One region of the Kitasatospora sp. NPDC048540 genome, then DNA from elsewhere that is predicted to be linked to it. Evidence: riboswitches for the same ligand, from Rfam matches in the RefSeq annotation. Region 1 holds a riboswitch; each other region holds the start of a gene.
The links. Region 1 has a riboswitch for cyclic di-AMP ahead of AB0D08_RS05895 (transglycosylase family protein). Riboswitches for the same ligand answer to the same signal wherever they lie in the genome.
Positions count from the first base shown of each region.

Region 2: it holds a riboswitch for cyclic di-AMP, as region 1 does, so the genes downstream of both, AB0D08_RS04670 (M23 family metallopeptidase) here and AB0D08_RS05895 (transglycosylase family protein) in region 1, are expected to answer to the same signal.
Region 3: it holds a riboswitch for cyclic di-AMP, as region 1 does, so the genes downstream of both, AB0D08_RS29570 (transglycosylase family protein) here and AB0D08_RS05895 (transglycosylase family protein) in region 1, are expected to answer to the same signal.
Region 4: it holds a riboswitch for cyclic di-AMP, as region 1 does, so the genes downstream of both, AB0D08_RS01350 (NlpC/P60 family protein) here and AB0D08_RS05895 (transglycosylase family protein) in region 1, are expected to answer to the same signal.

Region 1 covers NZ_JBEZIR010000008.1:61,772-64,926, reverse strand. The annotation lists gene AB0D08_RS05905 (carbohydrate-binding protein) at 101-508, opposite strand; partial or broken gene AB0D08_RS05900 (hypothetical protein) at 488-1,318, opposite strand; cyclic di-AMP (ydaO/yuaA leader) riboswitch at 1,703-1,857, shown strand; gene AB0D08_RS05895 (transglycosylase family protein) at 1,862-2,920, shown strand; gene AB0D08_RS05890 (AEC family transporter) at 3,035-3,155, shown strand, end outside.
Region 2 covers NZ_JBEZIR010000006.1:1,619-4,773, reverse strand. The annotation lists gene AB0D08_RS04685 (alpha/beta hydrolase) at 1-194, opposite strand, end outside; gene AB0D08_RS04680 (4-oxalocrotonate tautomerase family protein) at 381-590, shown strand; gene AB0D08_RS04675 (YiaA/YiaB family inner membrane protein) at 625-915, opposite strand; cyclic di-AMP (ydaO/yuaA leader) riboswitch at 1,133-1,295, shown strand; gene AB0D08_RS04670 (M23 family metallopeptidase) at 1,307-2,203, shown strand; gene AB0D08_RS04665 (hypothetical protein) at 2,273-3,155, opposite strand, start outside.
Region 3 covers NZ_JBEZIR010000097.1:13,751-16,905, forward strand. The annotation lists gene AB0D08_RS29565 (G8 domain-containing protein) at 1-1,037, opposite strand, end outside; cyclic di-AMP (ydaO/yuaA leader) riboswitch at 1,299-1,468, shown strand; gene AB0D08_RS29570 (transglycosylase family protein) at 1,476-2,663, shown strand; gene AB0D08_RS29575 (hypothetical protein) at 2,758-2,958, shown strand.
Region 4 covers NZ_JBEZIR010000001.1:253,290-256,444, forward strand. The annotation lists gene AB0D08_RS01340 (NYN domain-containing protein) at 1-69, shown strand, start outside; gene AB0D08_RS01345 (C40 family peptidase) at 321-1,349, shown strand; cyclic di-AMP (ydaO/yuaA leader) riboswitch at 1,718-1,902, shown strand; gene AB0D08_RS01350 (NlpC/P60 family protein) at 1,913-2,995, shown strand.

The DNA of each region.
Region 1 (3,155 bases):
CCCTGGTGCCGGACGACGGTCCCGGTGGACCGGTACGGGGTCCGCGCGGCGGCGGGGCCGGCTGCGGTGGGAGATCTGCACGGGTGGTCGGTCCTTCGGGTCAGCGGAGTTCGATCCGGTCGAGGTTGGGGCCGCCGGCCGCGCCGGTGGCGGTGAGCCGGACCGTGTTGGTGCCCGCCCGGAGGGCGACCGGCAGGGAGGTGGCGGCCCAGGTGTCCCAGTCGGCGGTGGGCGGGAAGGACACCGCGGCGGCCCGCGCGCCGTTGACGGTGACGTCCATCGGGCGGCCGGCGGCGGTGCCGTTGGCGTAGCGCACGGTCAGCGTGGCGCTCGCCGCGGCGGCCGAGTGCAGGGTCCACTCGGCGTGGCTGCCGGCGGCGTCGGACAGGTTGACGAAGCCGGCGCCGGTGTAGCCGCGGTGCCCGGTGTCCAGGACGCCCTGCGAGAGCCGGGCCTCCTCGGCCCGGTAGACGCCGCTCGACCCGGACACCAGCTGGTAACCGCGCATCGAGGTGGTGAGCAGGTGGCAGTCGCGCAGGGATCCGGAAGTGTCGCCGAGCGAACGGTAGATCCCCCACTTGGGCCGTACCCGGTCGGCGAGGAAGGTGTCGACGCCGGTCCTGGTCACGTCCGTCACCACGGCGCCCGCGCTGCGCAGGATCCAGCGCACCGAACCGGACGTCCCGTCGCCGACCCTGACCTGGAGGTCGACGTCGATCCAGCGGTCGTGCAGCGGCTCGAGCGGGGTCCGGCCGACCAGGACCCCGGCGACGGGCAGTTGGAGTTCGACGGTCGGGGTGCCGGAGACCCGGCGCAGCGACTGGACCAGGATCGGCGAGGTGCCGTCCCCGGGCTGCTTGAGCTGCATGATGTGGGTGAAGGAGGTGGTCGCCCGCAGCGAGCCGGGGATGAACAGGGCGTAGGCGGCGCGCCAGGTCTGGCCGGGCTTCCACTCCAGGAAGGAGCCGGGGCCGGTCCGCATGCCGGTCACCTCCTGGCGCTGGCGGTCCGTCATGGAGTCGCGGTCGACCAGGTGCATGTCCCAGCGGAAGGCGTCGCCCTCGGTGCGGATGTGCGGGTGTCCGGCGGGGTGCGAGCCGGCCCGGTCGTCCTCGACGGTCTCGAAGGCGGCGAGGCCGTCGGCCGCGGCCGAGGGCGACCAGCGCAGGTGCCAGGAGTCGACCGAGAGGCCGGACCCGGCGGCGGCCGGGGCGGTGGGCGGTGGGCCCGGGGCGGCGGCCCGGGCGGTGGACGGTAGCGCGGCGGCGGCGCCGGCGAGGGCCGCGCCGAGGACGGACCTGCGTGAGAGCGTGCTCATCTCTCTCCTCACAGCGGGGGTGGGGGTCCGGGAGTGCACAGCGCTCGGCCTGGGCTCCCCGGGGGAGGAGGGGCCTGAGTACCGTTCAGAATCGACGCCTGAACGAGCACGGTCAATGACTTCGGTTAGGAAAGTTTCCCAATCATTCGAGGAGCGGCCCGCGCGGGGCCCGCCGACCGTGCGTCACCGAACCTCCGTTGCAGGTCGCGGACGGTTCCGGCACGCGCCGCATGCGGTTCCCGCCGAGGGCCCCGAAGTCAACCGTGATGATTGTGTGATGCTCGGTATGCAGGCTTGTTATTGAGGTGTTGATCCCTCTAATCTCCCAGGCAGCCCGCCGCTGCGGGCGCCCGGAACGCGGCACGCCCAACCCTGCCCACCGCGCCACCGGGACGACCGGACACCCTGGGCAGGGGCGGGGGACCCAGGTTATTGCGCCGACCCCCATCGGCTCGGGGTGAAGCCGCGCCCGACGCGCGGCCGGGCCACCTCCCGGCCCGAACCCGACAGCTCACCTCGCAGGCGTGCGGAGAGGGATAACTGATGGTGTTTTCGGGTTCCGGGCGTCACCGCCGTCCCACCCAGGCCGACCGGGCCGTCGCGGCCGCCGGCGTCGCCGGGGTCGGCCTCGCGCTCCCGCTGCTCACCGCGACCGGCGCGCACGCGGCACCGGCCGTCGCGCCGGACACCTGGCAGGCGGTCGCCCAGTGCCAGACCGACGGGGACTGGCACGGCAACCCCGGCACCGGAACGTACGGCGGCCTCGGTCTGACCCTGCGGACCTGGGCCGCGTACGGCGGCGACGAGTTCGCCGCGCAGCCCGACCACGCCACCCCGCAGCAGCAGATCATCGTGGCCGAGCGCCTGCTCGCGGCCCGCGGCTCCAGCCTGTGGCCCACCTGCGGCCCGGCGGCCGGCCTGCCCGCCCCGGTGGTCGACACCCCGCCCGCCGCCGACCCGGGCGTGCCCAGCCTCGACGCGTCCACCCCGGTCCGGGGCGACGGCGGGTACGTCCCGCACTTCGTGCTGCCGTACCTGGAACCCTCCGCGACCCCCGCCGTCCCCGGAACCACCGGGACCACCGGTGAGCTGCCGCCCGCCGCCCCGGCCCAGCCCGGCGGCCTGCCGACCGACCTGCCCGGCACCACGGTGCCCGGCACCACCCCGGTCGACCCCACCACGGCCGCCCCGGTCACCCCGGCCCCGGGCACCACCCCGGCGCCCGGCACCGGTGCCACCACCCCCACCACCTCGCCGAGCCCGGACGCCACCACCACCCCCGCCACCGGCCTGCCGGTGCCGGGCGCCTCCGGCACCACCGCGCCCGCCACCACCGGGCAGCCGGCCACGCCGGACCCGGCCGCGACGGCGACGGCGACGGCGACGGCGACGACGGCCGCCACCGCAGCAGCCACCACCACGCCCGCGGCCACCGCACCGGCGCCCGCGACCACCTACACCGTCGCCCCGGGCGACACCCTCTCCACCATCTCCAACAGCCTGACGCTGGGCGGCTGGCAGCACCTCTACGAGAGCAACTCCCCCACGGTCGGCACCAACCCCGACCTGATCCACCCCGGCCAGGTGCTCAACCTCCCCTGACCGGCCGGGACCGGCCCCGGCCGGCCCCACCCGAACCCCGCACCGGACCACCGGGCACGGGCCTGGCAGACTGCTGCCGACGGCCCGTGCCCGAACGATCCCAGCCGAGGTTCCATGCAGTCCCTGCTCGCCGGCTTCGCCCCGATCTGGGTGCTCACCGCCGTCGGCCTGCTGATCGCCCGGACCGGCCTGCTCGGGGAGCAGGCCGAGGCGGTGCTCGGCCGGTTCGTCTTCC
Region 2 (3,155 bases), on a different contig from region 1:
GTCAGCAGCGGGACCAGGTGCCGGTAGGTGGTGCGCCGGTCCAGCATGCCGGGCAGCAGCACGACCGGCACGGACCCGGCGGCGGTCCCGGCGGTGGTCCCGGCGGTGGTCCCGGTGGTGGGCCCGGCCGCCGAGTCGTCGAAGGCGATCCGGCCGCCGGGAACGGTGACGTACTGGGTGACGGTGGTGTTCATCGCTGCCTCCTGGGCTCCTCGACGGATGCCCGGCCGGTCCGGCGAGCTCCTGTGGCCATAAAGCTAATGCTAATAGCCTTAGCCGTCAAGGGTGCCACGGAGGCGTCCGCGGCCCTGGGGTAGCGTGCGGGTGATCACGGTCCCGGGTGCCGGCCCCGCCCGCCGGTTCGAGTGCCAGGAGGCGTCGTGCCCTTCATCAACGTCAAGCAGCTGTCCGGCCGGACCGACGAGCAGAACGCGGAGATCACCCGCGCGCTGACCGAGGCGTACGCCAGGGTGACCGGGGTGGACCCGGAGAAGATCTGGGTCGCGGTGGAGGAGATCCCGCCGACCCACTGGTCGGCCGGCGGCGAGACCTTCGCGGTGCGGAAGGCGAAGGAGTCCGAGGGCGCGTGACGCCCGTCCGGCCGGTCCGGCCGGGGGCGCGGGTTCAGGCGCCCTCGACCCGGAACGGGTCGTGCTCGGCGAGCAGCTTGTCCAGCCTGGCCTGGTCCACCCGGCTGGTCAGCTCGTCCGCCTCCTGGCGGTCGCGGATCACCTTCGCCAGCGTGAAGGCCGAGGTGATCTCGTACAGCAGGCCGACGGCGAGGAATCCGCGCATCCAGGCGTTGACCGGGAGATAGGCGATCCCGATCGCCAGGGCCGAGGTGGCGAGTGCGAAGGAGAGCACGGCCTGGCCGAAGTACGCCGCCGTGGTTCTGGTCTGCATCTTTGCGGTCATGCCGGTAGGTTCTCCAACTCGCCTTTCCGGCACATGAGTACGGATACTCAACCGGCCGGTAGCGGTCCGTCACCGCCGGCGGGCCGAATCCGGGTGAACCGCCCCGGGCGCCCGGTTCGGGTGCCAAAGTGTTGTCCAGGGCGCTTGGAATCATGGCCCTCATGGGATTAACTTTCGATAACGCAGCGCGGTACGAAACGCCGTAGCCAGACGGCACCGTGCGCCATCGCTCAATCCGCGGGCACGCCCTCACCGGGCGGGTCCGGGGAGCCGGGGAACCACGTTCCTTGGGGTGAATCGGCGGGGCCCAGGCCCGGCCGTAGGAGACCTTCCTGCTCCGAACCCGTCAGCTAACCCGGTCGGCGAGAGGGAAGGAAAGGAGCACGCCTCAGTGGCGTCGACGCACCCGCTCCAGGGCACGGCCGCAGGTACCCAGCTGCTCGACCACCCGGGGGACCGACCCCACCCGGTGGAGGGCCAGCCGGTGGACCTGGGCGCGGACGCCTCACGGCACCGGATGCCCCGTCAGGCCAGGAGCGGCGGACCGCTGCTCGGCGTCACCGCGATGACCGCGGCCCTCGGCGCCACCGGCTTCGGCGCCGCCACCCCCGCGCAGGCCGCGCCGGTGCCCGCACCCGCGGTCACGGCCGCCGACGCCGCCGGCGACGGCGCCCCGTCCGCCGCCGACCCGGGCCTCGCGCTCGCCGCCCGGATCCAGCAGCAGGCCGACGGCCGCGCCGCCGCCGAGCAGGAGGACGCCCGGCTCGCCGCCGCCCAGGACGCCGAGGCCAAGCGGGCCGCCCAGCTCGCCGCGTACGAGACCGCCGCCCCGCAGCAGACCCCGCAGCAGCCTGCCCCCGCCGCCGCCCCGCAGCCGGACGTCCGGTCCGGCGCCCCGCTCGTCCTCCCGGTCACCGGCTACACCCTGACCGCGCACTACGGGCAGTCCGGCTCCTACTGGGCGCACCTGCACACCGGCCTGGACTTCGCCGCCCGCACCGGCGCACCGGTCGGCGCGGTCGCCGCCGGCACCGTCACCTCGGCGGGCTGGTCCGGCCCGCACGGCTACCGGGTGATCCAGACGCTGCCCGACGGCACCGAGATCTGGTACTGCCACCTCTCCCGGATCGCCACCGCCGAGGGCGAGGTGGCCCCCGGCACGGTGCTCGGCGCGGTCGGCGCCACCGGCACCGTCACCGGACCGCACCTGCACCTGGAGGTCCGCCCCGGCGGCGGCGCCCCCGTCGACCCGCTGGCCTGGATGCAGGCGCACGGCCTCAACCCGTAGGCCACCGCCTCAGCCGGTGGGCCACCGCCTCAACCGGTGGGCCACCGCCTCAACCCGTGGGCCACCGCCTCAACCGGTGGGCCACTGCCCGGCATCGCCTTCGCCGTCGGCGTCGGCGGCCTCCTGCGCGGTCTCCTGCGCCGCGGCCTCGCGGGCCGCCAGGTACTCCTCGATCTCCTCGTTGCCGGGCTCCGGCGCCAGGTCCGGGTACTCCTCGACCAGCAGCGCCGGCAGCCCGGGCACCGTCCACTCGCCGTACAGCCGCAGCGCCTCGACGGCGACCGCGGCCTCGAAGCCGTCGAAGTCGCCCGCCAGCTCCTCGGGCATCGGGCGGCCGAGTGCCGTCAGTTCGGCCAGGTTGCGGTAGCTGCGCTGCATCAGGCCCTGCTCCAGCAGCAGCCGGGCGCCGTCGGTGGCCATCCCGATCATCAGCAGCCGGGTCGGTCCCCAGCCGCCGTCCCGCTCCTCCGGCTCCAGACCGGGCGCCGCCGCGTACACCGCCAGACGCTGCTCGGCCGTCAGCTCCCGGAAGGCGTCCAGCCAGCCGCGCACCGCGCCCGGATCGGCCGTGTCCACCCCGTCCGCGCGCAGCAGCAGGGCGTACAGCCGGGGCCAGGTCACCAGGTCGGACCGGCGCAGCAGCCCGCCCAGCACCTCACCCTGCCACTCGGCCTCCTCGCGCAGCCGCTCGTACCGCTTGGCGTTCAGCCGCCGGGCCGCCCGCTGGTGCTCGATCAGCGCCAGCACCGCGTCGCCGTACGCCTGCGCGCCGTACCCCTGCGCGCCGTCCGCCCGCGCGGACAGGTCCGGCTGCACGTACAGGTAGAGCCGCTCGTACAGCAGCTGCTCCAGCAGCGCCGAGCTCAGCTCCGGGTAGCCGTCGTGCATCCGGGCGCCGCTCAGCTCCAGCAGTGCCAGCACCGTCCGCAGCGCCTCCTCGGGCACGGCGGGC
Region 3 (3,155 bases), on a different contig from region 1:
CGGACGTCCGCGCGACGGGAACTGGTGAGGTGGATGTGGGCCCGGCCCTGTTCGGTGCCCTCGACGCGGACGTTGCGGGTCAGATTGAGGACCTCGGCGCCGACGGTGACGCCCGCGCCGACCGCGACCCGGGGGTGGGCGTACGTCAACGGGCCGTCAAGGACGACCGTGGCGCCCTTGACCTGACGGACCGTGCGCAGGTCGTACTGGGCGGAGAAGTCGTCACCGCTGTCGGGGGCGGCGGTCGGGGTGACGGCCAGTTCGTCGCCCACCTGCCAGCCGGCGGGGGCGGCCGCGAGGGTGATGCTGGTGTCGCCGGCCTTGAGCGCGCCGGCGGCCCGGACCCAGGCGGTCCGGGCGGCGCCGTCCAGGCGCAGGTAGCCGGCGCCGGTCACCCACAGGCCGGTGTCGGTGTCGACGACGGTCATGCCGCCGCCCTGGAAGCGGCGCTCGTCCACCCCGGGGAACCTGACCATGTGCACCACCGCGTCGGTGGGGGACGCGCTCAGGGTGCCGCGGACCTCGATGTTGCCGGCCGAGCTGAGCGTGAGGTTCTTGTCCTTGGCGAAGACCAGCGAGCCGGCCGGCTCGATCACCAGGGACCCGACGGCGGCGTCGGTGTCCAGCAGCACCTGGTCGGTGATCCGCACCGCGCTCTTCGGTCCCGGGACGCTGCCGCCCCAGCCGGCCGGGTCGGACCAGCGGCGGCCGCCCTCGGCGACGGTCGGCGGCGGCTGCTCGGAGGGCGGCGCCACGGAGGCCGCGGGCGACGGGGTGCCGTGCTGGTGCCCGCTCGCGGTGGGCGGGGCGGCGGTCCGGCCGGGGCCGGGGCGGCGGGCGCCGACCGGACTCTGCCGGACCGCCTCCTCGCCCGCGACCGCGGCGACGATGCCGACGGCCCCCCAGATCAGCAGCGCACGGCGGCTGCTCCCGGCGGGCCGCTCGGGCGCGCCCCGGTGCGAGTGGGGCCGGCGGGCGGGGGCCGGCTGCTCCCCGCCCTCGCCCGGCGGCTGCGGCGGTCTCTGCTCTGGCTCCACGGTCGGTCGTCCCTCCCCCGGGCCGCAGGTCCGGCCCTGTCGACTGCAGCATAGGCAAGTCCCCATCCGTTAAAGGCTTTTGCGCGAAAGCGAGCGAACATGAACGGTCCGGGCGAGGTTTATCGATCATGAAGGCCGTGCGCGGGAGATGTGACGACGCTCACACATATTTGCGGTTTCAACTTATCTCTGCCTAATGTCCTCCCACGTTCGTGGTCACACGGACCCAGCCACCCGGAACGCCGAGTCCTGCCGCCGGGTGCGCTGGCAGTGCCGAAAACGCACCGCGGCAGGAGCGGGGGAACCAGGTAGGTCGCCCGGAAGCGGTACGCCAGTACCGGGACCGGGCTTGGGGTGAAGCCGTGCTCAGCACGGCCGGGCAACTCCAGCCCGAATCCGACAGCTCACCTCGTAGGCGTGGGAGAGGAACGCGTCTTCATGCTGCCCATCAGCGCCTCCAAGCGTGCCCGTCGCATCATCGCCACCACCGGTGTGGTCGGCATCGGTCTCACCATCCCCTGCCTGACCGCCGGTTCGGCCTCCGCCGCCTCCGTCGCCACCTGGGACAAGGTCGCCCAGTGCGAGTCCTCCGGCAACTGGAGCATCAACACCGGCAACGGCTTCTACGGCGGTCTGCAGTTCACCTCCAGCACCTGGGCCGCCTTCGGCGGTACCTCGTACGCCGCCCGCGCCGACCTGGCCAGCAAGGACCAGCAGATCGCCGTCGCCGAGAAGGTGCTCGCCTCCCAGGGCCCCGGCGCCTGGCCGGTCTGCTCGGTCCAGGCCGGTCTGACCAAGGGCGGCGAGGCCCCGCAGATCAACACCGGTGCCGCCGCGAGCACCCCGGCCGCCACCGCCGCCAAGCCGGCCGCCCCGGCCGCCGCCCCCAAGCCCGCCGCCGCGCCGAAGCCGGCCGCGCAGCAGGCCGCCCCCCAGCAGGACACCCACCAGTGGGCGGGCAAGCAGTGGGACGGCAAGCAGTGGAACGGCCACCAGGGCGCCCACGACTACACCGTCCGGGCCGGTGACTGGCTGTCCCAGATCGCCGAGCAGAACCACGTCCAGGGCGGCTGGGAGAAGCTCTACGAGCTGAACAAGTCGGTCCTCACCGAGGGCGCCGACGTCATCTACCCGGGCCAGCACCTGAGCCTGGGCGACGACACCGCCACCGCCGCGCCGGCCGCCCCGGCCGCCGCCCCGAAGCCGGCCACCGCCGCCCCGGCCGCCGCCACCGCCGCCAAGCCCGCCGCCGCCACCCAGGCGACCGGCTCCAAGGCCGCCGCGATCAACTTCGCGCTGTCCAAGGTCGGCCAGGCCTACGTCTACGGCGGCAGCAGCGACGGCGGCTGGGACTGCTCCGGCCTGACCCAGGCCGCGTACCGCCAGGCCGGCGTCTCGCTGCCGCGCGTCGCCGCCGACCAGGCGGACACCACCACCCGGGTGTCGCTGGACTCCCTGCAGCCGGGAGACCTGCTGTTCTGGTCCAACAACGGCAGCAACTCGGGCGTCTACCACGTCGCCCTGTACGTGGGTGACGGCAAGTACGTCGAGGCCGCCAACCCGCGTGCGGGTGTCCGGGTCGAGACCATCGCCGACTACGCGCCGGACTTCGCCGGCCGGATCTGATCCAGGATCCACCGGGCCGCCGCCCTCGGAGACCCTTCCGGTTCCGGGGGCCGCGGCCTGGGCTACGGCGGGTCCACCTCCAGGAGCGCCCGCCATGGCCAAGGTCACCATCACCCTCGACGCCGATCTCGCGATCGAGGTGATGCTCCAGTCCGGCACGAGGAATCCGCAGGACGCGGTCGAGCTGATCGTCCGTGACTACCTCGACCGCACCCGGCGCACCGAGGCGCGGACCGGCGACGCGGCCGACCAGCAGCGGTTGGACCCCCGCAGGCCGGTCGCCGAGGAGGGCTGAGGAGCCGGACCCGACGCCCTCACCCCCGAAGACGTGCGTGACGGCCCGGAGACCTCCCGTCTCCGGGCCGTTCGCCGTACCCGGCCCCGGCCCGGACCGGGGCCGCACCGGACCGTCCCCGGGCCGGTGTGTTGCCACCGGGTGGGCGGGGCCCCCGGCGGCTAGAGTCGGGGCAGATGGCCCACCGGACGGGGGAT
Region 4 (3,155 bases), on a different contig from region 1:
GGCGTGCGCAAGGCCGGTGCGCGCCCGGTGGCCTCGGTCCTGCTGCTGAACCGGCTGGCCCGGGCGTAGCGTCCCCTTCCGGTGGGTGCGAGGGCTCCCGGGCGGGTGTCCGGGGGCTCCCGGGCGTCAATCGGGCTGAGCGCCCGTCACCCGTGCGTGGCCGGGATGTGTCGGCGGCGTGAACGGCCCTGGCGGGTAGGAAGTTCGTTCCGATAGGGGAGTGGCGCCGGAGCTTGATCTTCACTAGGGTCTGGCGTCAAACCTATATTCCGGACTTTCGCTCGTTCGGGTGAGTCCAGCAGGAAGAAGGAGCTACCCCCTTGGCCTCCCACCGCCGTCCTAAGCAGCCGAGCCGTGCGCGGGTGACCGTGCTGACCGCTGCCGCAGCGACCGCGGTCGCCCTGTCCGCCCAGGTCAGCGCCCACGCGGCGCCCGCCAAGCCGAACAAGGACGAGGTCAAGGCACAGGTCGACAAGCTGCTCGACGAGCAGGAGCAGGCCGCCGAGCGCTACAACGGCGCCAAGGAGCGGGCCGACCAGCTGCGCAAGCAGGCCGACCAGCTCCAGGACCAGGTCGCCCGCGGCCAGGGCCAGATGACCGAGCTGGCCGCCGGGCTGGCCGCGGTGGCCGGGCAGGAGTACCGCTCCGGCGGCGTGGACCCGTCGATGCAGCTGATGCTCTCCGCGGACCCGGACGGCTACCTCGCCCAGGCCTCCAGCTTCGAGCAGGCCGCCAGCACCCAGGCGGACACCCTGAAGTCGCTGAAGGACCAGCAGCGCCGGCTGGACCAGCAGAAGCAGGAGGCCGCGACCGTCCTCGCCGAGCTGGACCGCTCCACCCAGGCGCTGAACGACGCCAAGGCCGAGGTGCAGTCCAAGCTCCAGGACGCGCAGAAGCTGCTCAACCAGCTGAGCGCCGCCGACCGGGCCGCCGTGCTCGGTGACAAGGCCTCCCGCAGCGACTCCCGGTTCGACCTCAGCAACCTTCCCCCGGCCAGCGGTTACGCCGCGGCCGCGGTCGCGGCCGCGATGAGCAAGCAGGGTTCGCCGTACGTCTGGGGCGCCACCGGCCCGAGCAGCTTCGACTGCTCCGGCCTGATGGTCTGGGCCTACGCCAAGGCCGGCGTCTCGCTGCCGCGCACCTCGCAGAGCCAGGCCACGGTCGGCGTCAACGTCGGCACCAACATCGCCAACGCCCAGCCCGGCGACCTGGTCATCTACCACAGCGACGCGCACCACGTCGGGATGTACATCGGCAACGGCCTGGTGGTGCACGCCCCGCACACCGGTGACGTGGTGAAGGTGATGAAGGCCGACGCGATGCCGATCAAGACGATCCGCCGGGTCTGACTCCCTGTCCCATATCGGACATTCGGCGTCACTCGGGATCAACTGACGCCGCTACAGCTCTCCATGGACGCCCGGACGGGTCGAGATCGCGCTGTGATCTCCGACACGTCCGGGTGTCCCATTATCCGGCCATATTCGTAATACTTATCGGCCGAGCGTAGATGTACCGTCACTGTCGGTCGTAATCACAATCGAACTTAGCCAGAATTACGACTTTTTTCTGACAACGATTTGAACGGATCACGGATGGGTTACTAGGGTCATCCCACGGACCGCCGCCCAGTCGTCCATCCAACCCGGGTGGCAACGGTGGTCGCCGCCGAGTCCGAGACGCAGCTGGGCAGTTCGACTGCCCACGGGGAAGCCCCCGACGGGGGTCGCTGTCGATCGGAGCCGGGGAACCACGTTCCTCGGGGTGAATCGGCGCCAGGTCGGCCGCTGCGGCGGCGCGCGGAGGTTCGCGTGCCGGACGGGTGGCCGGTGAGGCGTCGTAGGGCGTCTCTTTCGGCCCGAACCCGTCAGCTCACCCGGTAGGCGGTGTGAGGGAGAAGGAGTCCGCCTTCGTGGCGTCCCATCGTCGTCCCAAGCCCGCCGGCCGGGCCCGTGTCTCGATCCTGACGGCTGCCGCCGCCACCGCGGTGGCGCTGTCCTCGCAGGCCGGCGCGCACGCCGACCCGGCCCCCAGCAAGGACCAGGTCAAGCAGCAGGTCGACACGCTCAACGAGCAGGCCGAGGTCAAGACCGAGGAGTACAACGCCGCGGTCGAGAAGGAGCAGGGGCTGCAGAAGCAGGTCTCCCAGCTCCAGGACCAGGTCGCGCGGCAGCAGGCCGAGGTGAGCACCATTCAGGGCAGCCTGGGTGAGATCGCCGCCGAGCAGTACCGCACCGGCGGGATCCCGCAGACCGTGCAGCTGATGCTCTCGGCCAGCCCGGACTCCTTCCTCGGCCAGGCCGGGGCGATGAACCAGGTCGGCAGCACCCAGGCCGACGTGCTGAAGTCCTTCAAGGGCGAGCAGGCCAAGCTCGACCAGCAGAAGGCCGAGGCCGAGCAGAAGCTCGCCGAGCTGGACTCCACCACCCAGCGGCTGAAGGCCGACAAGGAGGAGATCCAGGGCAAGCTGGCCCAGGCCCGGAATCTGCTCGACTCGCTCACCCAGAAGGAGCGCGACGAGCTCGCCGCGGCCGAGGCCAAGGCCGCCGCCGACGCGAAGGCCAAGGCGACCGGCGGTCAGAGCACCGAGCGGGCCTCCCGCGACGCGGCCCGCACCGACGTGGCCGTCAACGTGCCGGCCGGCTCGCACGCCGCCGCCGCCATCGCGGCCGCCCAGTCCAAGCTCGGTACGCCGTACTCCTACGGCGCGGCCGGCCCCGACAGCTTCGACTGCTCGGGCCTGATGAAGTGGGCCTACGCGCAGGCCGGCGTGTCGCTGCCGCGGACCTCGCAGGAGCAGCGCAGTGCCGGGACCAACGTCGGCACCAACATCGCCAACGCCCTGCCGGGCGACCTGATCATCTACAACAGCAGCGCCAGCCACGTCGCGCTGTACGTGGGCAACGGCCAGGTCATCCACGCCCCGCACACCGGTGCCGTGGTGCGCTACGAGACGGCGACCATGAGCCCGATCAACGCGATCGTCCGCCCCTGACGCGGTCCGTGCTGTTCGTCCGCCGGCCCGGCGCTCCCCGTGAGCGCCGGGCCGGCGTCGTCGTGCCCCGGGCCTGCGGGGCTTCGCGGCGTTGGGCCAGGTGTCCGATTAGTGGTCAAATATTCGCTACTGGAGGGGTTTGGACTAGATCGCCGTGACT